3 regions of the Bradyrhizobium sp. AZCC 1588 genome follow, and region 3 is predicted to be linked to each of the others. Evidence: riboswitches for the same ligand, from Rfam matches in the RefSeq annotation. Region 3 holds a riboswitch; each other region holds the start of a gene.

Region 1 (7,975 bases), 4.7 Mb from region 3:
TTTAATTGCGAGCCGGGCCATCATCAGTCCGATCAAGGCGAGCAGGGCCATTGCCAGGATCGCCTTGCCAGGCCCAAAGCCGAGAGCGAGCACGAGAGTGCCCAGGCCAAGCGCAATAGCGGCGTTTTGCGGTGCTGGCTGTCCCGCGCGTGCCGAAAGGCCGTCGGGCCGTGCCGGCGGCACAAACGCCATGAAGGTAGGCGCTCCTGCACGCGCGGCAGCGTGTGCGAGGAGGAGTGCGATCATGACCGATCGCGGCGCGGCGATCGCCGCCAACGCGCTCCAGCGCAGAGCCAGCGATATGATCAGCGCACACGCCCCATAGGTGCCGATCCGGCTGTCGCGCATGATGTCGAGCTTGCGCTCGCGTGTCCGGCCGCCGCCAAGTCCGTCCGCGGTGTCGGCGAGCCCGTCCTCATGGAGCGCGCCGGTCACAATGACCGTACTTGCGAGCGCCAGCATCGCGGCCGGACCCGGTGTCAGGCCAAGCGCATAAGCGATCGTGTACACCGTTGATCCCACCAAGCCGACGAGCAATCCTGCAATGGGCAGCGACCAGCTTGCGCGCGTAACTCCGCTATCGTCCAAAGCGTTGGGCGGACCGAAGGGAAGAATCGTGGCGAAAGAAATGCCGATCCTCAAATCGGCGAGAATGCTGCGGAGTTGCGCGACCTGAAACATTACTTGACCTTTATCGGCAATCCCGCGACCACGAATTCGACCTCGTCGGCCACCGCGGCAACGTTTTGGTTCAACAGACCGGCCGCATCGCGAAAGGAGCGCGCCAGCGCGTTGTCCGGCACAATCCCGAGGCCGACTTCGTTGGTCACGAGAATGACCGGGCTGCGTTGTCGGCCAAGCGCGGCAGTCAACAGGGCGGCTTCCTCCAGCCAATTGCGTCTGGCGTGCAAGAGGTTCGACAGCCAAAGTGTCAGGCAATCGACGAGGCGGGCGCCGCCGTTGTCCGTGTCGGTCAGCGCCTGCACGAGATCGAGCGGAGCCTCGCGCTCGATCCAGTCGTTGCCGCGGTGCGCGCGGTGCTGGGCGATCCGCTCCTCCATCTCCGCATCAAGCGCTTCGGCGGTCGCGATGTAGACAGGCCGGCCGGGATAGGCGTGCGCGCGCGCCTCGGCGCGCCGGCTTTTCCCCGACCTGGCGCCTCCCGTGATCAACACAATCGCCATCGAATTCTCCGTTCCGACCCCGCACTAACCATCAATCGCCGGTAAAGACAAAGCCGATTTCTCCTCTGAGGGCTTGCGTTCCGTTGCAATTCTTGCGCATCAGGGCGGGCGTAACAGGACACGACGCGTGGGTTTTGCCAGGGCAATGGCGGTGGCGATGATGGTGGACGCCCTCTTGGGGTGGCCCGGCGCGCTGTTCGCGCGCATCGGCCACCCCATGACCTGGCTTGGCCGGCTTATCAGTTTGCTTGACCGCAGCTGGAACCGATCCGCCGCCGGGCCGGCGATCCGCCGCATCGCAGGCCTCGCCGCCGCGCTTCTGGTGATCGGGCTGTGTGTTGCATTGGGCTGGATCGTGCAGGCCGCGCTGCCTCCGGGATGGGGTAGCGTCATGATCCTCGGAATCCTCGCGTGGCCCATGGTCGCGCTTCGCTCGCTTTATGATCATGTCGCGGCGGTGGCGCAGCCGCTGCAATCTGGCGATATCGATGCCGCGCGTCTCGCGGTCGCACAGATCGTGGGGCGAGATCCCGCAACGCTTGATGAGGCGGGGATCGCGCGCGCAGCCATCGAGAGTCTTGCCGAAAACGCGTCCGATGGCATCGTCGCGCCGGTGTTCTGGGGCGCGCTGTTCGGCCTGCCGGGAATTTTCGGCTACAAGGCCATCAATACGCTGGACTCCATGATCGGCCATCGTTCCGAACGTCATCTGTATTTCGGCTGGGCGGCCGCGCGCATCGATGATGTCGCCAACTTCATCCCCGCGCGTTTGACAGGCTTTCTTTTCGTGCTGGTCTCCGCGCGTGTCTCGGAGGCGCTGTCCTGTATGGTGCGTGACGCGAGCCGCCATCGCTCAATCAACGCCGGCTGGCCGGAGGCTGCCATGGCAGGCGCGCTCGGTGTGCGACTGAGCGGGCCGCGCAGCTATCATGGCACCATGACCGAGGAACCCTGGTTGAACGAGGGTGCACGCGATCCGCTTGCTGCGGATCTCCGGCAGGGCCTCAGGCTCTACGTCCGCGCGATGGCGTTGCTCGGCGGTTCGCTCGTGGCGTTGGCTCTGGCATGACGAGGCAGGCGATGCGCGAGCATGGTGGCAATCTCGATCGGGCAGTGCAGCGTTTCGGCGGGCGCGTGCAGGACTGGATCGATCTGTCGACCGGCATCAATCGGCAACCCTATCCGGTCGGCGAGATAGGACAGCTGCACTGGAGCGCGCTTCCGTCGCATTCCGATATCGAATCCCTGCACGAAGCCGCGCGGCAGGCCTATGGGATCAGTGCATCAATTCTGGCTATGGCCGGTGCGCAAGCGGCCATCCAGCTCTTGCCGCGGCTTGCGCCACATGGCCGAGCCCGCGTTCTCGCGCCGACTTACAATGAATACGTTGCGGCTCTCTCGGCCGCCGGTTGGGACGCGGCCGAAGTCCCCACGCTCGATGCGTTGGCCGGAGCCGACCTCGCCGTGGTCGTCAATCCAAACAACCCCGACGGCCGACACCATGACAAGGCTGAGCTGCTCGCGTTGCTGACACGCGTGGGTCGTCTCGTCATTGACGAAAGTTTTGCCGACGCCACGCCCGAACTGTCGCTGGCAGCGGAGGCGGGACGACCTGGTCTCCTGATCCTGCGCTCGTTCGGAAAATTTTATGGGCTCGCGGGCCTGCGTCTCGGCTTCGTGCTCGGTGGGGAAGAGGACATCGCGGCGCTTTCCGCGATGGCTGGCCCGTGGCCAGTTTCCGGCGCCGCGATTGCGGTCGGACGGCGTGCCTTGCTCGATCGCGATTGGGCCAAGGCGACTGCGACCCGCCTTGCGCGCGATTGCCTGCGGCTCGATGCCGAAGCGAAACCACAGGGGTGGCGTCTCGTCGGCGGCGCTCCGCTTTTCCGTCTCTATGAGACCGAGGACGGGCGTGCTGCGCAGGAGCGCCTCGCCGGCGCGCGTATCTGGTCGCGCGTCTTCGAGCAACAGCCGGGGTGGTTGCGGCTAGGCCTGCCAGGCGACGAGACCGAATGGGCGCGCCTGGCCGCCGCTCTATCGCGCTGATCCCTCAACGCGCAAGCGCAAGCAGTCCTTCGACATCTAGATGCGCCTCGATGTGATCGGCGAGCGCATCGAGTGCACTCTCTACTCTTACGCGGTACTGCTGGCCCGTGACCGGAATGTCCAATTGCCCGAGAAACAAGCTGCGAAAGTTGTCGGAGGCGAACAGGCCGTGCAGATAGCTGCCGTACACGCGGCCGTCACGTGAGATCGCTCCTTCCGGCGCGCCATCGAGCATTGCGAATGGACGCGCGCGATCAGGCCCATCAGTTCGCCCGATATGGATCTCATAGGCATCGATCGGTTGCCTCGTTTCCGCGTGCTGCGCGGTGACGCGGGTGAGCGTCTTCTCCCCGGTCATCACCGTCGTTACATCTAGGAGCCCGAGCCCGTCCGTTTCTCCCGCCGGTCCCTCGATCCCTTCGGGATCGGCCACGCTGTGCCCGAGCATCTGGTAACCGCCGCAGACGCCGAGCACGTGACCGCCGCGGCGGTGATGCGCGAGCAGATCGATGTCCCAGCCCTGCGCGCGCAGGAAGGCGAGATCGCCGCGCGTCGACTTCGAGCCGGGAATGATGACGAGCCTGGCGTCGCCGGGAATGGCCTCACCGGGGCGGACCATCACGAGGTCGATACCGGGCTCGAGCTTCAGCGGATCGAGATCGTCGAAATTGGCGATCCGCGACAATGCAAGAAACGCGATCTTGCATTGGCCGGGCTTGCGCGCTTCGCCGAGGCCCAACGCATCCTCGGCCGGAAGCTCGCTCGCGCGGGTGAAATAGGGCAGCACCCCGAAGCCGCGCCAGGATGTCCTGGCTTCGATCAGCCGATAACCGTCGCCAAACAGCGTGGGGTCGCCGCGGAATTTGTTGATCACAAAGCCTTGGATCATTGCGGCGTCTTCAGGATCGATCACGGTCTTGATACCGACGAGCTGAGCAATGACGCCGCCGCGGTCGATGTCGCCGATTAGCACCACCGGGACGGCGGCTTTTCGCGCAAAGCCCATATTGGCGATGTCGGCTTTGCGCAGATTGACCTCGGCCGGGCTGCCGGCGCCTTCGACGAGCACGAGATCGGCACGATCCTTCAGTCGCGCAAAACTCTCGAGCACCGCCCCCATGAGCGACGGCTTCAAAGAAGCATATTCGCGCGCGCGCGCCGTCGCGATGCGCTTGCCATGCACGATGATCTGCGCGCCGACATCAGTTTCCGGCTTAAGCAGGACAGGATTCATGTCGGTGTGCGGTTCGACGCCAGCGGCCAACGCCTGCAAGGCCTGCGCGCGGCCGATCTCGCCGCCGTCGACCGTTACCGCCGCATTGTTCGACATATTTTGCGGCTTGAAGGGGAGCACGCGCAAACCACGGCGCCTCGCGGCGCGCGCGAGTCCTGCGACAATGAGCGACTTGCCCACGTCCGAGCCTGCTCCCTGGATCATCAATGCGCGCGCCATCGAAATTGTCTTCAGAACTCGACGCCCGGCTGCGCCTTGATGCCAGAGCGGAAGGGATGCTTCACCAGTGTCATCTCGGTGACGAGATCGGCGATCTCGATCAACTCGTCCTTGGCGTTACGGCCGGTGAGAACGACGTGCGTCATCGGCGGCTTGTGTGCCCTCAGGAAATCGACGACCTCGGCGATCTCCAGATAGTCGTAGCGGAGCGCGATGTTGATCTCGTCGAGCACGACCATGCGCAAGGTCGGATCCAGAATCAGTTGCTTCGCCTTGTCCCAGCCGGCTTTCGCGGCGGCGATATCGCGGGCGCGGTCCTGCGTTTCCCAGGTAAAGCCTTCGCCCATCGCATGAAATTGGCAGAGATCGCCGAAATGGCCGGTGAGAAGGCGGCGTTCGCCGGTATCCCAAGCCCCCTTGATGAACTGCACGACCGCGCAAGGGAAGTCATGTGCGACACAACGCACGATCATGCCGAAGGCGGAGGATGACTTTCCCTTTCCCGCGCCGGTGTGGACGATAATCAGTCCCTTTTCGCCGCTCTTGGTCGACATGATCTTGTCGCGGGCGGCCTTTTTCTTCGCCATTTTCGTTGTATGGCGGGCGTCGGCCGAGGCCTCGGAGGCGACAATTTGCTCGCCTTCGGCGGCATCTTGTTCAGACATCATCTGACGTGGTCCTTCGGCTTGACAAGTCGCGGCCCAAAGCAAATGGTAGGCCTGCGTTGGTTCCTGTCCTACGACAGGCGAAGAGGGAATGCGATAGGGCTCAAATCGAGAGGTTTGGGTTCGAAAAGCAGCCGCCCCCGCGACCGTGACCGGAGAGATGCCCGAAGCCACTGCCCCAACGGGGTCGGGAAGGCGGGCATCGAAGGAAGAAATCCTGCTCCGCAAGCCGGGAGACCTGCCAGCGCAACGTTTTGGACCGGCGGACGGGGTGTTCCGCGACGGGGAAGCGAGCCTTCCTTCGGATGGGTTCGCGCGCCTCATCGCCTCCCGCTAATTATCCTGGAAGGGGCGATGACTGTCACACTTCACGTCTGCATTACCTGCCGTGCCGGCCAGACGCTGGCGGAGGGCGAGACCGCGCCCGGCAAGCGCCTGCATGCCGCCATTCTCGACGCCGGCGTGCCCGAAGGTGTCAGCGTGGTTCCCGTCGAATGTCTGTCCGCGTGCAGCCAGGGCTGTTCGGTCGCGCTCAGCGCGCCGGGACGATGGTCCTATGTCTATGGCCGCCTGTCGGATGCCAACGCACGCGATGTGATTGCCGGCGCATCGGCCTATGCGACGGCGCCCGATGGCATCGTGCCGTGGCGCAGCCGCCCCGAAATTTTCCGCAAGCAATCGCTTGCTCGCATTCCGCCCATTGCCGTCGTGCCGGAGGCCGCCGAATGAACTCCCTCGCCAAGGTCCCCGTCACCGTCGTCACCGGCTTTCTTGGATCGGGCAAGACGACGCTGATCCAGCATCTGATCACCAACGCCAACGGCAAGAAGCTCGCAGTGCTCGTCAACGAGTTCGGCAGCGAAGGCGTCGATGGCGAGATCCTGAAGTCCTGCGCCGATGCCAATTGTCCGGCGGAAAATATCGTCGAACTCGCCAATGGCTGCATCTGCTGCACCGTGGCCGACGATTTCATTCCGGCCATCGAGCAGCTGCTCGCGCGCCAGGTGAGGCCGGATCACATCCTGATCGAGACATCGGGACTGGCCTTGCCAAAACCGCTGCTGAAGGCGTTCGACTGGCCGAAGATCCGGTCGCGGATCACGGTCGACGGCGTAATCGCGCTGGCTGACGCGGAGGCCGTAGCTGCCGGTCGCTTTGCGCCGGATCCGGACGCCGTGGAAGCGCAGCGCGCGGCCGATGACAGTCTCGATCACGAGACGCCGCTGTCGGAAGTGTTCGAGGACCAGATCGCCTGCGCCGATATCGTGCTGCTCACCAAGGCAGACCTTGCCGGCTCGGCCGGGCTCGAAGCGGCAAAGGCTGCGATCGAGGCCGAGATGCCGCGTCGCGTGCCGATGCTGACGGTCGTAGATGGCGCCGTCGATGCGCGCGTGATCCTCGGTCTCGAAGCGGCCGCCGAGGACGATCTTGCCGCGCGCCCCTCGCATCATGACGGCGAGGACGAGCACGAGCACAATGATTTTGCCTCCATCGTCGTCGATCTTCCGGAAGTGACGGATATCGATGCGCTGGTTGTCGCGATCCAGCGGCTGGCGCGCGAGCAGAATGTATTGCGTGCCAAGGGCTATATCGCGATCGAAGGCAAGCCGATGCGGCTGCTGCTGCAATCGGTCGGCGAGCGCGTGCGGCATCAGTTCGACCAGCCATGGGGCACGCGGGCGAGGCAATCGAAACTGGTTGTGATCGGTGAACACGGCGACATCGATGAAGCCGCGATCAGAGCAGGACTTGGTATTGCGGGACTAGGCATCTGATGCACGTCGTTTTTCGCGAGAGCCGCGGCCTTGAGGAGACCGCGACGCCCAGAGACATCGGCCAGGACACGGCCGATCTCGTGGTGCTCTCGTTCTCGGACAGCGATCTTGCAGCCTTCGCGTCAGGCTGGCGGCGAGGGCGGCGGGCCGACCCGCCGTCGCTGAGGCTCGCCAATCTTGCGGAGCTGCGTCACCCGCTGTCGGTGGACACCTATGTCGAGCGAACGCTGTCGCAGGCGCGGGGAATCCTCGTGCGCCTGATTGGCGGGGAGTCCTACTGGTCGTATGGGCTCATGGCGTTGCATCAGCTCGCCAAGGATCGCAACATCGCTCTAGCGGTGCTGCCGGCGGACGGTCGCGACGATGAACGGCTGGATGCTTTCTCCACACTGCCGGTCTCAACGCTGAGGCGGCTCAAGGTTCTCTGTGACAAGGGCGGTCCGGTCGCCGCACAAGCGGCGATCGCGCAGCTTGCGCTGGCGTCGGGCCTTTATGCGGGACCTGTCGTCGGTGAGATCGATATTCCCGAGATCGGTTTCTATGACCCTGCTCGCGGTGTTGTGGCAGAGCCGACAGGAGATGGACGGCCGCGTGCGCTGGTTACGTTCTATCGCTCCTATCTCACGGCCGCCGACACAGGTCCGGTCGACGCGCTGATCGCAGCGCTGCGGCAGACGGGCTTTGACGCATACGGTGCATTCGTCACCTCGCTGAAAGCGGTGGGCGTCGCGGATTGGTTGCGTGCGCATTTCGCGCAGCATCCTCCGGCGGCCATCGTCAACGCGACCGCGTTCTCAGCAATCGGTGACGACGGCACGACACCATTCGATGCTGCTGCGTGTCCGGTGTTCC
Region 2 (7,975 bases), 4.6 Mb from region 3:
CAACGGTCGACTCGGCCATCGGCACCGAGCTCGAACGGACCGCACTCATTCTGGTCGGCAAGACGTTAGGCTCGGAAGAGTTTGCCGACAGCCGCCTTTATGCGGTCGACTATGACCGCCGCTACCGGCCGGTCGGAGCGGCACCGCGCTTTCCGGAGGTGTCGTGATGGCAGCAGGCCTCGTCATATCGGCGCCCGCATCCGGGGTCGGCAAGACGACGCTGACGCTGGCGCTCGCGCGCGCCTGGCGCGGTCGCGGGCTGACCGTGCAGTGCTTCAAGAGCGGTCCCGACTATATCGATCCGGCGTTTCATGCGGCCGCAACCGGGCGCGCCTCCGTCAACGTCGATAGCTGGGCCATGGATCGCGAGACGGTCGCGCGCCTGGTCGGCCGCGGAGCGGATGCGGATATCGTGCTCGCCGAGGGCTCGATGGGTCTGTTCGATGGCGTCGCCGCGCGCGGTGTCACAGGCACCGGTGCGACCGCAGACATTGCGGAGATGATGGGTTGGCCTGTGCTGCTCGTGATCGATCCGTCCGGTCAGGCGCAGACGGCCGCGGCGATCGCCGCCGGACTGCGCGATTTCCGCGCGGGCGTCCGGCTTGCCGGCGTGGTCCTCAATCGCGTCGCGAGCCCGCGGCATGAGGACCTCGTGCGGCGTGCGATGATGGACGCCGGCATTGCGGTGTTCGGTGCGCTCCCCCGCCATGCCGAGATTACCTTGCCGAAGCGGCATCTTGGCCTAGTGCAGGCGGAAGAGCAGGTGGAGGTGAGCGGCTTGATCGCCGAGGCTGCGCGCTTCGTCAGCGAGCGCATCGATCTCGATGCCGTGCTGCAATCCGCTGGCGCCTGGTCGTCGTCGACGCCGGCGCGCGACTTGAAGGTTTCTCCGCCGGGGCAGCGCATTGCGCTCGCGCGCGATCCGGCGTTCTCCTTCGTCTATCCGCACATGCTGGAGGCCTGGCGCGCGGCGGGCGCGGAGATCTCGCCCTTCTCGCCGCTGGCCGATGAAGGGCCTGATGCGAGCGCCGACGTGTGCTGGTTGCCCGGCGGCTATCCCGAACTGCACGCGGGCCGAATTGCGGCTAACGCGCGGTTTCGCGGCGCATTGCGTGCATTCGCCAGGACGCGTCCTGTGCATGGCGAGTGCGGGGGCTATATGGCGCTCGGCACCGCCCTGACCGATGCCGACGGCGCACGCCACGAGATGGTCGGCCTGCTTGGCCTTGAGACGAGCTTTGCCCGGCGTCGCATGCATCTCGGCTACCGGCTCGCGGAGCTTGCTGCGCCGATACCCGGGCACAAGGCCGGCGCACGCCTGCGCGGCCATGAGTTTCACTATTCGACGATCATCGCGCAGCCCGATACGCCGCTCGCGGTCGTGCGTGATGCGACAGGCGCGGTGGTCGCAGAGACGGGCTCGCGGCGCGATAACACCTCCGGTACGTTCTTCCATCTGATCGCGGAGGACCGGTGAGCGGGTTCGTGTCCTTCATTTCCGCCGGTCCCGGCGATCCCGAGTTCCTGACGCTGAAAGGGGCCGGTCGGCTACGCGAGGCCGACGTCGTGCTCTATGACGATCTGGCCTCCGGCGCGATCCTCGATCTTGCTCGCCCCGGCGCCAACCTCGTCGCGGTTGGCAAGCGCGCCGGTCGCTCCTCGACCAAGCAACCGCACGTCAACCGGCTGCTCATCGATTATGCGGGAACCGGCGCACGCGTGGTCCGGCTGAAATCGGGCGACGCAGGCATCTTCGGCCGCCTGGAAGAGGAGATCGACGCACTCCGCGCGGCGGGCATCGGCTACGAGATCATCCCCGGCGTCACCTCGGCCTGCGTCGCCGCGGCACAGGCCGGCATTCCCCTGACCCGGCGTCACACGTCACGCCGGGTGCAGTTCGTGACTGGCGCCGACGTCACCGGCGAGTTGCCCGCGAACCTGAACTGGGCGGCGCTCGCCGATCCGGACGCGACGACGGTGGTCTATATGGGCCGGCGCACATTTCCGGCTTTGGCCGCCAAGCTGATCGAGCACGGCCTTGCGCCGAACACGCCGGCGCTGTTTGCGGAATCCCTGGGCCGCGCCGATGAGCGGCTCGTCCGCACGACGATCGCACAGCTTGCGGACCAGCTTGCAAGAGGAGGCGCCGCGACGACGGCCGCCGTAATCCTGTTCGGTGCCTTGGCGGGAGAGTCTTCGTCATGACGCCGCTGCTGAGCCTCGCTCGCCCCTTTACGCATGCTCTTCCGAAGGGGCAATTTTTTTCACCAACGCCGTCGGATGTGACGGCAGGAAGGACGTAAGGCCATGCATATCGAACCGGAAATCGTGACGGGCGCAAAACTCGTGCTGAGCTATGCAACGGGAATTGCCGCGGGCGGTGTTGCGCTCAAGCTTGCGTTCGATGCCGTGCGCGAGCAGGGCGTCGCTTCGTTCGTTGTGCGTACAATTGCGACGACCGCGCTGGTGTTCTCATTTTTCGAGATCCTTCCGCACTTCCGGGTCGGAGTCTCCGAGGTGCACTTCATCCTCGGCTCCACACTGTTCCTGCTGTTCGGTGCCGCACCCGCCGCGTTTGGGCTGGCGCTCGGTCTTCTGCTGCAAGGCCTGTTCTTTGTACCGGCGGACCTGCCACAATACGGCATGAACGTGACGACGCTGCTGGTGCCGCTGTTCGCGATCCAGGCGCTGGCCCAGCGCGTTATTCCCCGCAACACCGCCTATGTTGATCTCCAGTATCGCCAGGCGCTGGCGCTTTCCACCGCCTATCAGTCCGGCATCGTGGCATGGGTCGCGTTCTGGGCGCTCTATGGTGCGGGCTTTGGCGCCACCAACCTCGCCAACATTGCGACCTTCGCGGGATCCTACGCGGTGGTCATCGTGATCGAGCCGCTGGCGGATCTCGCCGTGCTCGCGCTGGCAAAGTCACTGCGCGGCGTTACGGCCGATGGCTTTGTTACGCCGCGCCTGCACAACGCTGCATAGAGACGACGTGAGGGGCGGTCGTTTACGGCCGCCCTTCGCTGAAGGCATGCTGACGCTCTCCTTGATAGGCATCGGCTGCGGCGATCCCGGGCAGCTCACGCTTGCCGCGATCCGCGCGATCAACGCCGCCGATCTCGTCCTCATCCCGCGCAAGGGCACCGCGAAATCCGATCTCGCGGAATTGCGGCGGACGATCTGCGCCGACGTGCTCACCAACGACAAGACGCGCATCGCGGAGTTCGACCTGCCTGTGCGCGACGCCGGTGAGGCGGATTACCGCAAGGGCGTCGACGACTGGCACGATGCCGTCGCCGCGACCTGGTCGCAAGCGATCGCGGGCGATCTTGGAAGCACGGGACGCGTTGCGCTGCTGATCTGGGGCGACCCGTCGCTCTACGATTCCAGCCTGCGGATCGCGCGACGGCTTGACCCGTTCCCGACGGTCGAGGTCGTTCCGGGCATCACGTCGATCCAGACGCTGTGTGCAGCGCATGCGCTGCCGCTCAACGACATCGGCGAGCCCTTCCTGGTCACGACAGGCCGGCGGTTGCGCGAAGGCGGCTGGCCTGATGGCACCGATACCGTGGTCGTGATGCTCGACGGCGGCGCGGCCTTTCAGTCGCTGGAGCCGAAGGGACTGCACATCTGGTGGGGCGCCTATCTCGGCATGCCCGATCAAATCATCATCTCCGGTGAGCTCGCCGAGGTGGGGCCTCGCATCGTCGCTGCGCGGCAGGAGGCGCGCGAGCGGCAAGGCTGGATTATGGATAGCTACATTCTCAAACGCGGGTCGTGACGCGGCTGACCGGCCCGCGCGAACGCAGATCATTCAGAGGCAGGACAACATGCTCCCCGATTGGGTTTACCAAAAATGCCCCGGCGTCTCGGCCGTGCATCGCGAGGCGGCGTTGGCCCGCCAGGCGCAGCTGACAAAACCGATCGGCGCGCTCGGCCGGCTCGAGCACATTGCGATCGAACTTGCCGGCTTGCAGCAGACGGAGCGCCCGCGGGCGGGGGGCGTGCGGATCGTCATTTTTGCCGGTGATCACGGGATCGTGGCGCAGGGCGTGTCGGCCTATCCACAGGAGGTGACCATCGCGATGATGGCGAACTTCGCCGCGGGCGGCGCCGCGATCTCGGTTCTGGCGCGCGAATTGGGTTCGAGTCTCGAGGTCGTCGACGCCGGCACGCTGGCGGAATCGCCGCTGGCGGGCATTGTCACCGACAAGCCGCGCTGCGGCAGCCGCGATTTCAGCGTGGAGGCGGCGCTTGAGCCGGCGGAGTTGGCCTTTGCGTTCGAATGCGGGAGGCGGGCCGTGTTGCGCGCGGAGGCCGGGCAGCCAGATCTTCTCATCTTCGGCGAGATGGGTATAGGCAATACCACGACATCGGCGGCGATCGCCTCGGCCTTGCTCGGCGTGAGCGCGGAGGAGGTTGCCGGCAGTGGCACAGGTGTCGATGCCGCCGGCCGGGTCCGCAAGGCGCGTTTGATCGATGCCGCGTTGGCGCGGCATGGTCTCACGGGTGCCTCTGCCGAAAGAATCCTGTGTGCGGTCGGCAGTCTCGAGATCGCGGCCATTTGCGGTGCAATCATCGCGGCCGCGCAGCGTCGCATTCCAGTCCTGATCGACGGCTTCATCGTCTCGGTGGCGGCCTTGACGGCGGTGCGTCTCAATCGGTCGTGTCAGCCCTTTCTTCTGCCCTCGCATCAATCGGCGGAGCAGGGACACCGCTTGGTTCTTGGGGCCCTTAATGTACATCCGCTGGTCAGTCTGGATCTCAGGCTCGGCGAGGGATCGGGTGCCGCGATCGCATTGCCGCTGGTGCGGCTTGCATGCGCCCTGCACAACGGCATGGCGACTTTTGCGCAGGCCAATGTGCCGGATCGTCCAGCCGGATGACGGCGGTTTAGCCAACGCGCTGATTGACCGACACCACCCGCCACCCCATCGACAGTCGGTCGATGCGGGTGAGGGACAATGGGTCGATCACGAAGCGCAAGGCGGACTCTGGCGTGAGGTCGAGCGCGATGCACAGCGCGGCGCGGATGGTGCCGGAATGGACGACAAGGGTTGCCGAACCCGCCGCGAGCTGGCCGAGGCCCCGCTGAACCCTGACGATCTGGTCTTTAAAGCTCTCGCCGCCCGGCGGCCGCGAACGTGCGGGGTCACTCCAGAATCTTGCGTAGCCTTCGCCGCCGGCGGCCGCGAGGTCGTCATGGCGTTTTCCGGTCCAGTCGCCAAAATCCTGCTCCCGGAGTTCGCTCACCAGGATCGGATCAAGCCCCAGCGCGCGGGCCGTATCGACGGTGCGCCGCGACGGGCTTGCGTGGCTCGCAGCGCCCTTCGGGAGATGTTGTCGCAGCGCGTCCAGTTGCGTCCGGTCGCTGAGATCGGCCGGAGCGTCCGAAGCGTGAATCGTCCCTGCGATGCCGTCGACGACGGCATGCCGGACCAGCCAGAGGAAGGATTCACCTTCCATTCAACGTCTCCAGGGATGTCTGAACTGCGATGCCTGCGATAGCACTTTTGGCTGAGCCGTTGTCAATGCAGGCCGTCGCTCCATACGAACGTCGCACCGGCGACTGCACATTGACTCTGCGTTCGACTTAATCCTAGATGGTTCCGACGGTTTCCCCTTACGGGGATGAAAAGGGAATGCGGTGCGAGGAGGTTTCCTCAATGCCGTAGCTGCCCCCGCAACTGTGAGCGGAGAATCTTGCGTCACGCGCCACTGGGCATCTCGGTCCCGGGAAGGCGACGCAAGGTAACGACCCGCAAGCCAGGAGACCTGCCGTCAGCCGTGGTCACACGCGAAAATGTCGGTCGGGGAGTACAGACATTCGGCTTCAGCTGAGGCCTCACAGGCCGAAGGTTGAGACCTGGTTCGCTGTGACGTGCCACTGACGTCATACCGAGGTCTCAGCCATGTCCTGTCTCCGTGCCGCGCGGCCGCGCAAGTTCCTGCTCGCGTCCGGCGTTCTCTCTTCTTTTGCTGCCTTCGACATCTCCGCGGTCTGCGCGCAACAGGCGGGCTCCCGCGAGCCATTGCCACCGGTCGAAATTTCTCCGCCCACCGACCAGAAGCGCAAGCAGGCCAAGCCGTCCGGCCGCGACGAGCAGGGCGCGCGCCGCGCGGCGGCAAATAGAGCTGCTTCGCCAGCGACCGCACCGAAGCCGACCGGGGATACGACGCAGACACCGCTCAACACGAACGCCATCGCCGCAAGCGCGTCGCGCCTCGGCCTAGCTGTGCGTGAAGTGCCTGCGACCGTGGAGGTGATCTCGGCCGAGACGATCCGCGAGCAGGGCTATCGGACCGTGTCGGAAGTGGCGCAAGGCGCGGTCGGCGTGACGTCCGGCGACAATCCGGCCGAGCCATCGGCCTTCTCGATGCGCGGCTTTACCAACAGCCAGATCAACGTGCTCTACAACGGCATCAAAATCGGCCCCCAGAACATGACGTCGCGTATCATGGACACGGCCAATCTCGAGGCCGTGGAGTTTCTCAAAGGTCCGGCTTCGCTGCTGTCGGGCGAGGGGGCCAGCGGCGGCGCGATCAATTTCGTCACCAAGCAGCCACACACCGGGCCGATCCGGAACGAGGCCCAATTCTCCTATGACTCGCTGAACTCGTTCCGCAGCTATTATGGCTCCGGCGGTAGCACCAACGTTCAGGGGCTCGACTACCGGTTCGACATCAGCCGCTCCTCGCTCAACGGCTTTGCCGATGATACCAACACCAAGACGCTGGATATCTCGGGTCAGCTCAACTACCGCATCTCCGACAATCTCAAGGTCTGGGGCGCGATCGAATACCGGGAGGATCGCGGCAAGGCCTATTGGGGCGTACCGCTGGTCCCGGTCGCCTTCAGCGGATCGCATGTCACGACCGGCATCGTCTCGGGAAGCTACGTCTCGAACTACAATGGATCGAACCTCGGCCCGGTTACGATCGACGATCGCACCTTCAACACCAACTACAACGTCCTCGACAATCGCAATGTCGCGAGGGAGGTGTGGCTGCGCGGCGGCTTCGAGCTCAAGCTCGCGCCCGGCCTGACGCTGAGGAGCCAGGCCTACGGCTATGGCGCAGAGCGGGAGTGGTTCAACAACGAGGTCGAGGCGTTCAATGCCAATGTGAACCTGGTCGACCGGGAACGCTTCTACGTGGCGCACAGCCAGAAGCTCGCCGGCAACTTCACCGACCTGACCTGGGATACGAACATCGCCGGCATGGACAACCGCCTGGTGACAACAGTTGCCGCAAGCGGCCTTGATTTCGTCCGACCGGGGGCCGCCAATTTCCCGCACGATCAGGTCACGCTGGTCGATCCTGCCCGCGGGTACTACGGCCTGCTGACGACGCAGCAACAGGCGGCGCGGATTGACAATGAATCGCTGTCGTTCGAGGATCGCCTGAAGATCACGCGGACATTCGCGCTGGTCGGTGGCCTGCGCATGGAGCATATCGGGCTCGATCGTAACTCGACCGATGTGAATGGCGTGGTGAAGGCGGGCTTTCCCTTCTCCAAGTCCTGGACGCCGGTGACGGGGCGCATCGGTTACACCTGGGAGGCGGTCCCGGGGCTGACCTTCTTCAGCCAGTACGCGACCGGCGCCGACGTCTCAGCCAACAACATCTTCCTGCTAGGGCCGCGCCAGCCGCTCGACCTGACGACGTCGCAGACCTACGAGACCGGCGTGAAGCATCTGTTCTGGAATAGCAGGGCGGAGTGGTCGTTCTCGGCGTTCGACATCGAGCGGAAGAACGTCTATGCGGCCGCCGGCGGCATGCAGCTCAACGTTGCAGGCCGGCAGGAATCGAAGGGCGTCGAACTCGCGGCTGCCGTGCGCGTCACGGAGGCATTGCGGGTCTGGGGCAACGTCGCCTATGTCGATGCGCGGTATGCCGACTACAACTTTGCCGGCGGCTCGTTCTCCGGCAATACACCGCCGAACGTGCCGCGCGTCGTCGCGAACGCCGGCGC
Region 3 (7,975 bases):
ACGATGATTGGGGCTGGAGCCATCATCGCCGCGGACGCGACGCTGTTGAGCTTGCCGTCGGTCCCCCGGAGCGTGGACTTTTCGACATGCGTCGCGCTGCGCGAGCGCAGGTAATAGGTCGTCTTCAACCCGCGCGCCCACGCCAACCGATAGAGCGCATCGAGCTTCTTGCCGCTAGGATTGGCGATATAGAGGTTGAGCGACTGCGACTGGTCGATCCATTTCTGCCGCCGCGACGCCGCCTCGATCAGCCAGGCGCTGTCGATCTCGAACGCGGTGGCATAGAGCGCCTTGAGGTCGTCGGGAATGCGATCGATGGCCCCCAAGCTGCCGTCGAAATATTTGAGGTCGTTGACCATCACCTCGTCCCACAGTCCGCGCGCCTTGAGGTCGCGGACCAGAAACTCGTTCACCACGGTGAAGTCGCCGGACATGTTGGATTTGACGTAAAGGTTCTGGTAGGCGGGCTCGATCGACTGCGCGACGCCGCAGATGTTGGAAATCGTCGCGGTCGGCGCGATCGCCATCACGTTCGAATTGCGCATGCCGGTCGATTTGACCCGCTCGCGCAAGCTATCCCAGTCGAGCGTCATGCCGCGGTCCATCGCGAGACCACCGCGGGCTTCGGCCAACAGTTCGATCGAATCGATCGGCAAAATACCGCGGCTCCACAGTGAGCCATCGAACGACGGATAGCGCCCGCGCTCGGCGGCGAGATCGACGGAGGCCGAAATGGCGTAATAGGAAATCATCTCCATGCTGGTATCGGCGAACGTCACCGCCGCATCGGAAGCCATCGCAATCCGCATCGCCTGCAGCGCATCCTGAAATCCCATCAGCCCGAGACCGACCGGGCGGTGCCGCAGGTTCGAACGTCGCGCTTCGGGGATGGTATAGAAATTGATGTCGATGACGTTGTCGAGCATGCGCATTGCCGTCGTCACACTGCGTTGCAGCCGCGCCTGGTCCAGCCGGCCTTCCCGCACATGGTGGAGCAGGTTGATCGAGCCGAGATTGCAGACGGCGGTTTCCTCGTCGGAGGTATTGAGCGTGATTTCCGTGCAGAGGTTCGAGGAATGAATCACGCCGGCATGGCGCTGCGGCGAGCGCAGATTGCAGGGATCTTTGAACGTGATCCAGGGATGCCCGGTCTCAAACAGCATGGTCAGCATCCTGCGCCACAGATCCGTGGCGCGGATCTGCTTGAACACGCGGATCTCGCCCCGCGCCGCCCTTGCTTCGTAAGCCGCGTAACGCTCGGCGAATGCGTTGCCGTAGAGGTCATGCAGGTCGGGCGTCTCGTCCGGCGAGAACAGCGTCCATTCGCCGCCGGCCTCGACGCGCTGCATGAACAGGTCCGGCACCCAGTTCGCGGTGTTCATGTCATGGGTGCGGCGGCGGTCGTCGCCGGTGTTCTTGCGCAGGTCCAAAAATTCCTCGATGTCGATATGCCAGGTTTCGAGATAGGCGCAGACTGCGCCCTTGCGCTTGCCGCCCTGGTTGACGGCGATCGCGGTGTCATTGGCCACCTTTAGAAACGGCACCACGCCCTGGCTTTCGCCATTGGTGCCCTTGATGTGCGCGCCGAGCCCACGCACGCGGGTCCAGTCGTTGCCGAGTCCGCCGGAATATTTTGCAAGCAGCGCATTGTCCTTGACCGACTTGAAGATGCCGTCGAGATCGTCGGCGATGGTGGTGAGGAAGCAGGACGACAATTGCGGCCGCAGCGTGCCGGAATTGAACAGCGTCGGCGTCGAGGCCATGAAGTCGAACGACGATAAGAGATCGTAGAACTCGATGGCGCGCGCCTCGCGGTCGATCTCGCGGACGGCCAGCCCCATCGCGACGCGCATGAAGAACGCCTGCGGCAGCTCGATCCGGTTGCCGTGCACATGCAGGAAATAGCGATCGTACAGCGTCTGCAGACCCAGGAACTGAAACGCCAGGTCGCGTTCCGGCTTCAACGCGGCAGCAAGCTTTTTCAGGTCGAAGCGTGCCAGATCGGGATCGAGCAGTTCGGCGTTGATGCCGGCCTTGATATAGGCCGGAAAGTACTCGCCGTAGCGCTCGGCCATCTCGGCCTGCGACGCGCTCGTCGGCGTATCATGCACGAAAGACAGCACCTCGGTGCGCAGCTTGTCGAGCAAGAGCCGCGCGCTGACATAGGCGTAGTTCGGCTCCTGCTCCACCAGCGTGCGCGCGGCCATCACCGACGCCAGCGCCAGTTCGTCCTCGCTGATGCCATCATAGAGATTGCGCTGCGTCTCGGCGAGCACCGCCGTGGCGCCGACGCCCTCGAGGCCAGTGCAGGCTTCTTCGATGATCAGCGTCAGCCGCGCGATGTCGAGGGGGACCTGCGCGCCGCTGGCCAGCGTGACACGTAACGAGGGCTTCCCCGATGGCTGGGCGGCCTTGGCCACGTCCTGTCCGGCACGCTGGCGCGTGCGTTCCTCGCGATAGAGCACATAGGCGCGCGCGACCTTGTGATGCTCGCTGCGCATCAGGGCAAGTTCAACCTGGTCCTGCACGTCCTCGATATGAAAGGTGCGGCCCTCGCTCATCCGGCGCGACAGCGCGCCGACGACTTCGGCGGTCAGTTGCTCGACGATTTCATGCACGCGGCGGGAGGCCGCCGCGCCATGTCCCTCGACCGCGAGAAACGCCTTGGTCATCGCCACCGAAATCTTGCTCGCGTCGAATTTCGAAACCGTGCCGTTGCGGCGAATCACCTGCATCGGCGGCTGCGCTTCCGAGGCGGCAAGCGATTCGGGACGCAGTCGGATGAATGGAGCGGCGTTGGCTTCGCGATCGAGAGAGAGTGACATCAAGAGACCCCGTGATGGTGTTGGGGCCGGATGTCTGAAGACGCTACAGCTTTAGCCCACGCGAAAACGCGGGCACGAATCTGCAAGCGCCGCCGGGACACCCCGCCCGTGGACGTTTTCTTCGGTGTCGCGGCAGGTCTCCTGGCTCGCAGGTCGCCGTTGTTCCCGTGTCTTCCCAATGCGATGCCGCATCAGTGACGTAAGATTCGGGAGCAACTCACTGCTTACAGTTGCGGGGGCAGCGCCGGATTTTCGCGCTTTCGCGCGATCACCGGCTTCCCTCTTAGCCACCATGTGTTGGGCCATGGCGGACCGTGACGGCTATATCTCGTGTTATTCGGATGCGGCTGTCAATGGGGCGAGCGGGCGATGTGCAAGAATTTCGGCGACGGAACCCTATGGCTGTGAACAACGATCACAACGCACCGGTGAATGTCGTCGAGTTGACGTGCCTGCCGCGTTGCCGATAAGTGGACCCGTCGTGGTTCTTCGGGAGACGTTCTTCCGAAGCTAAGAGGGAAGCCGGTGCGGCCGAAAAGCCAAAGCCGGAGCTGCCCCCGCAACTGTAAGCAGCGAGCCGCTGTCCAACAAAGTCACTGAGACCTCGCAAGGTTTCGGGAAGGCCGGACAGCAGCATTGACCCGCGAGCCAGGAGACCTGCCTCGACAACATACACGTCCTCGGGCGGGGTGTCCCGGTGGTGCGGTTGCGATTTTCCGCGCGCGCTCTGCCGTCCGCGAAAAATCCAGACGTGTCACTTCGGCCTTTGCCCCCAACTTTTGGGGTTAAGCCATGTCTTCTTCCAAAGCTACGTCTTCTTCCACCATCTCCACTTCTTCACTTTCCGTTGCCTCCCTCGGCACGCCGCGCATCGGTCCGCGCCGCGAGCTGAAATTCGCGCTGGAGAGTTTCTGGTCGGGCGCAACCGACGAGAAGGCGCTGATCGAAACCGGCGTCGGCCTTCGCGCCGCCAACTGGGCGCGCCAGAAAAAGCTCGGCGTCAGCGTGATCCCGTCGAACGATTTCTCGTTCTACGACCAGGTGCTCGACACATCAGTGATGATAGGCGCAATCCCGGAGATCTATCGCTGGAACGGCGGGCCGGTCTCGCTTGCGACTTACTTCGCGATGGCCCGCGGCGCGCAAGGCAAGGCGCATGAGGCGAGCTGCGGCCATGCCCATCACGGACATGGCGCCACGCACGGCGTGCCGGCGCTCGAGATGACAAAATGGTTCGACACCAACTACCACTACATGGTGCCCGAACTGGCGAAGGATCAGCAGTTCACTCTCGCCTCGCGCAAGCCGATCGAGGAATACGAGGAAGCCAAGGCGCTGGGCTATCAAACCCGCCCCGTGCTGGTCGGCCCCGTCACGTTTCTCAAACTCGCCAAGAGCAAGGATGCCGGTTTCAATCCGCTGTCCCTGCTTGATCGCTTGATGCCGGTTTACGTCGAGGTTCTCCGCGAACTTGCCTACCGGGGCGCGGAATGGGTGCAGATCGACGAGCCGTGTCTGGTGCTCGACCTCGACATCGTCGCCCAGCAGGCGCTGCATTATGCCTATGCGGAGATCGCGAGCGCCGTACCGCAGCTCAGGATCATGCTGACGACCTATTTTGGCGGGCTCGGCGCCAACCGCGACACCGCGCTATCCCTGCCCGTCGCCGGCCTGCATCTCGACCTCGTGCGCGCGCCGGAGCAGATCGACGAGCTTGCCGGCTTCCCTGATGACCGCGTGCTGTCGCTCGGAATCATCGATGGCCGTAACATCTGGCGCGCGGATTTGAGCCGGCTTCTCGACCGGCTCGAGCCCGTGATCGCCAAACTTGGCAAGCATCGCGTGCAGATCGCCCCCTCCTGTTCGCTGCTGCATGTCCCTATCGATCTGGCACTGGAGACCGGGCTCGATCCCGAAATCAAGAGCTGGCTGGCGTTTTCGATACAAAAGCTCGAAGAACTGGCCACGCTCGGAACGGCACTCGCCGATGACCGCAGAGCAGTCGAAGCCAGCCTGAAGGCATCGGATCAGGCGGCGACCTCCCGCAAGGCGTCGCCGCGCATTCACGATGCGAAGGTAGCGGCACGCGTTGCCAGCATCGATGAACCGATGCGCTTCCGCGCCAGCATCTTCGCTGAACGCGCCACCGTCCAGCGCGAGCGCTTCAACCTGCCGGCGTTCCCGACCACGACCATCGGCTCGTTCCCGCAAACCGCCGACGTCAGGAACGCCCGCTCCGCGCACGCCAGGGGCGCCCTGACGGATGAAGCCTACAAGCTCTACCTGCAGAACCAGACCGCCCGCACCGTGCGCTGGCAGGAAAATATCGGGCTGGACGTGCTTGTGCATGGCGAATTCGAGCGCAACGACATGGTGCAGTATTTCGGCGAACAGCTGGCGGGCTTTGCCTTCACTACGCACGGCTGGGTGCAATCCTACGGATCGCGCTACGTTCGCCCGCCTGTGCTGTTCGGCGACGTCTCTCGCCCGAAGCCGATGACGGTCGAGTGGTGGCAATACGCCCAGTCGCTGACGACAAAGCCGATGAAGGCGATGCTCACCGGCCCAGTCACCATTCTGAACTGGTCGTTCGTCCGCGACGACATTCCGCGCAGCGAAGCCTGCCGGCAGATCGCGCTCGCGATCCGCGACGAGGTTACCGATCTCGAAGCTGCCGGCGCCGGCATGATCCAGATCGACGAGGCAGCGCTGCGGGAGGGTCTGCCGCTGCGCAAGTCCGAATGGAAGGTTTATCTCGATTGGGCCGTCGACGCCTTCCGCCTCTGTTCGTCCGGCGTGCGCGACGAAACGCAGATCCACACCCACATGTGCTACTCGGAGTTCAACGACATTATCGGCGCGATCGGCGCGATGGACGCCGACGTGATCTCGATCGAGACCTCGCGCTCGAAGATGGAGCTGCTCGATGCGTTCAGGGATTACCGCTATCCGAACGAAATCGGCCCCGGAGTCTACGACATCCATTCGCCGCGCGTCCCCGAGATCGGCGAGATGACCGGCCTGCTGAAGCTGGCGCGAGAACGGCTCTCCGACACCCAGATCTGGATCAATCCGGATTGCGGATTGAAAACGCGCAAATGGGAGGAGGTCCGACCCGCGCTCGCCAATATGGTCGCCGCCGCCCGCGAATTGCGGGCGATGGCGTAACGTTACCGGTCGGCGACGGGTAAGCTTGTGTAGGGTGGGCAAAGGCGCACTTTTGCGCCGTGCCCACCATCTTTCCGAGATCGTCGGTTTGAATGGTGGGCACGCTTCGCTTTGCCCACCCTACGGCCCGTTTTGATTGCTGCAAGCAACATGAGGAGACCGCAATGCGCTTCTGGATTCAATGCACGAAATTCGAGACGGGGCGACCCATTCACATCAATATTGCGCTCGTCGGCAGCATGTCGCGCGACGGGGAGCGCACCGTGCTCACCTTTGTCGGCGGCGATGGGCAGACCATCGAGGTGACGGAGACGCCGGAACACATTCTGGCTGTACACCTCGGGGCACCAGCCGCGGCGCCATGACGGTTCGAAATCAATCCCGGTCAGCTCGTGAACGGGACGCCTACCTTCTGGTCGTGGGGTCGTTCCGGACGATCTTGAGAAAATGCTCGCAAGCATCATCTTCGGTAAGCAAATTGCCGGAGTTCGTTCTTGTTTCCTCGCTCGTAATAGTAGACGGCCCAGGTGTCCCCATCCCGTTTGAGGCGATATTGCTCTTCTGTCGCCTCGACGCCGTCGATGCTCACGGCTCGGCGCTGCACGCCGAGCGCTGCAAGAGCGCGCCGCAATTCAGGGATTTTCATCCGACGGTCACCCCATCCTCAATGGTCATCGCTCAAATCCATCCCCGTCAGCACTTCGCAGAACGACGAGGTCAGCGACATAAAAAAAACGCGGCGTCTCCGCCGCGTTTCTGGTTCAGATGTAATCCGCTTACGCCTGGGGCTGCGGCTCCAGACCCGGGTCCGGATCGGGACGCGGGCGCGGCTTGCCGGCCGGGGGTACGGCGGAAGCGCGTGGCGTGCTCGGCTCCAAGACCGACTCGCGGTTGGGCTTCTTGCCCTTCAACAAATCGATGATCTCGTCGCCGCTCAGCGTCTCGAATTCGAGCAGGCCCTTGGCCAGCGTCTCGAGGTCCTCGCGCTTCTCGGTGAGGATCTTGGTGGCCTCGTTGTAGCCTTCCTCGACCAGCCGCTTGATCTCCTTGTCGATCTTCTGGACGGTGGCTTCCGAGGCATTCTGCGTGCGCGACACCGACATGCCCAAAAACACCTCGTCCTGGTTTTCGCCGTAGGACACGGTGCCGAGCTCTTCCGACAGGCCCCAGCGCGTTACCATCATGCGCGCCAGACGCGTCGCCTGCTCGATGTCGGAGGCCGCGCCCGAGGTGACCTTCTCGCGGCCGAAGATCAGTTCTTCCGCGACGCGGCCGCCCATCATGATGGCGAGGCGCGAGGTCATCTGCTCGAGCGACATCGACAGCTTGTCGCGTTCGGGCAACTGCATCACCATGCCGAGCGCGCGGCCGCGCGGAATGATCGTCGCCTTGTGGATCGGATCGGTCGCGACGACGTTCAGGCCGACGATGGCGTGGCCGCCCTCGTGATAGGCCGTCAGCAATTTCTCTTCCTCGGTCATGACGAGCGACTTGCGCTCGGCGCCCATCATCACCTTGTCCTTGGCCTCTTCGAACTCGGCCTGCGTCACCATCCGCTTGTTGCGGCGGGCAGCCGTCAGCGCGGCCTCGTTGACGAGGTTCATCAGGTCAGCGCCGGAGAAGCCCGGCGTGCCGCGTGCGATGGTCTTGAGGTTGATATCGGGCGCCAGCGGCACCTTGCGCACGTGCACTTTCAGGATCTGCTCGCGGCCGACGACGTCCGGGTTCGGCACCACCACCTGGCGGTCGAAACGGCCGGGACGCAGCAGCGCGGGATCCAGCACGTCGGGCCGGTTGGTCGCGGCGATCAGGATCACGCCTTCATTGGCTTCAAAACCGTCCATCTCGACCAGCAACTGGTTGAGCGTCTGTTCGCGCTCGTCATTGCCGCCGCCCAAGCCCGCGCCGCGATGACGGCCGACCGCGTCGATTTCATCGATGAAGATGATGCAGGGCGCATTCTTCTTGGCCTGCTCGAACAT

The links. Region 3 has a riboswitch for cobalamin ahead of metE (5-methyltetrahydropteroyltriglutamate--homocysteine S-methyltransferase). Riboswitches for the same ligand answer to the same signal wherever they lie in the genome.
Region 1: it holds a riboswitch for cobalamin, as region 3 does, so the genes downstream of both, V1277_RS31710 (DUF1636 domain-containing protein) here and metE (5-methyltetrahydropteroyltriglutamate--homocysteine S-methyltransferase) in region 3, are expected to answer to the same signal.
Region 2: it holds a riboswitch for cobalamin, as region 3 does, so the genes downstream of both, V1277_RS31625 (TonB-dependent receptor) here and metE (5-methyltetrahydropteroyltriglutamate--homocysteine S-methyltransferase) in region 3, are expected to answer to the same signal.

What each region holds. Positions count from the first base shown of each region.
Region 1 covers NZ_JAZHSC010000001.1:6,795,612-6,803,586, reverse strand. Annotated here, with positions in the region: gene cobS (adenosylcobinamide-GDP ribazoletransferase) at 1-681, opposite strand, end outside; gene cobU (bifunctional adenosylcobinamide kinase/adenosylcobinamide-phosphate guanylyltransferase) at 681-1,184, opposite strand; gene cbiB (adenosylcobinamide-phosphate synthase CbiB) at 1,330-2,253, shown strand; gene cobD (threonine-phosphate decarboxylase CobD) at 2,265-3,230, shown strand; gene V1277_RS31720 (cobyric acid synthase) at 3,235-4,683, opposite strand; gene cobO (cob(I)yrinic acid a,c-diamide adenosyltransferase) at 4,695-5,348, opposite strand; cobalamin riboswitch at 5,392-5,608, shown strand; gene V1277_RS31710 (DUF1636 domain-containing protein) at 5,703-6,077, shown strand; gene cobW (cobalamin biosynthesis protein CobW) at 6,074-7,123, shown strand; gene cobN (cobaltochelatase subunit CobN) at 7,123-7,975, shown strand, end outside.
Region 2 covers NZ_JAZHSC010000001.1:6,779,111-6,787,085, reverse strand. Annotated here, with positions in the region: gene cobM (precorrin-4 C(11)-methyltransferase) at 1-167, shown strand, start outside; gene V1277_RS31655 (cobyrinate a,c-diamide synthase) at 167-1,477, shown strand; gene cobA (uroporphyrinogen-III C-methyltransferase) at 1,474-2,205, shown strand; gene V1277_RS31645 (energy-coupling factor ABC transporter permease) at 2,308-2,985, shown strand; gene cobF (precorrin-6A synthase (deacetylating)) at 3,032-3,781, shown strand; gene cobT (nicotinate-nucleotide--dimethylbenzimidazole phosphoribosyltransferase) at 3,831-4,886, shown strand; gene V1277_RS31630 (histidine phosphatase family protein) at 4,894-5,466, opposite strand; cobalamin riboswitch at 5,597-5,797, shown strand; gene V1277_RS31625 (TonB-dependent receptor) at 5,913-7,975, shown strand, end outside.
Region 3 covers NZ_JAZHSC010000001.1:2,144,540-2,152,514, forward strand. Annotated here, with positions in the region: gene V1277_RS10030 (ribonucleoside-diphosphate reductase subunit alpha) at 1-2,825, opposite strand, end outside; cobalamin riboswitch at 2,940-3,157, opposite strand; cobalamin riboswitch at 3,291-3,504, shown strand; gene metE (5-methyltetrahydropteroyltriglutamate--homocysteine S-methyltransferase) at 3,618-5,993, shown strand; gene V1277_RS10040 (hypothetical protein) at 6,158-6,358, shown strand; gene V1277_RS10045 (hypothetical protein) at 6,454-6,639, opposite strand; gene ftsH (ATP-dependent zinc metalloprotease FtsH) at 6,770-7,975, opposite strand, start outside.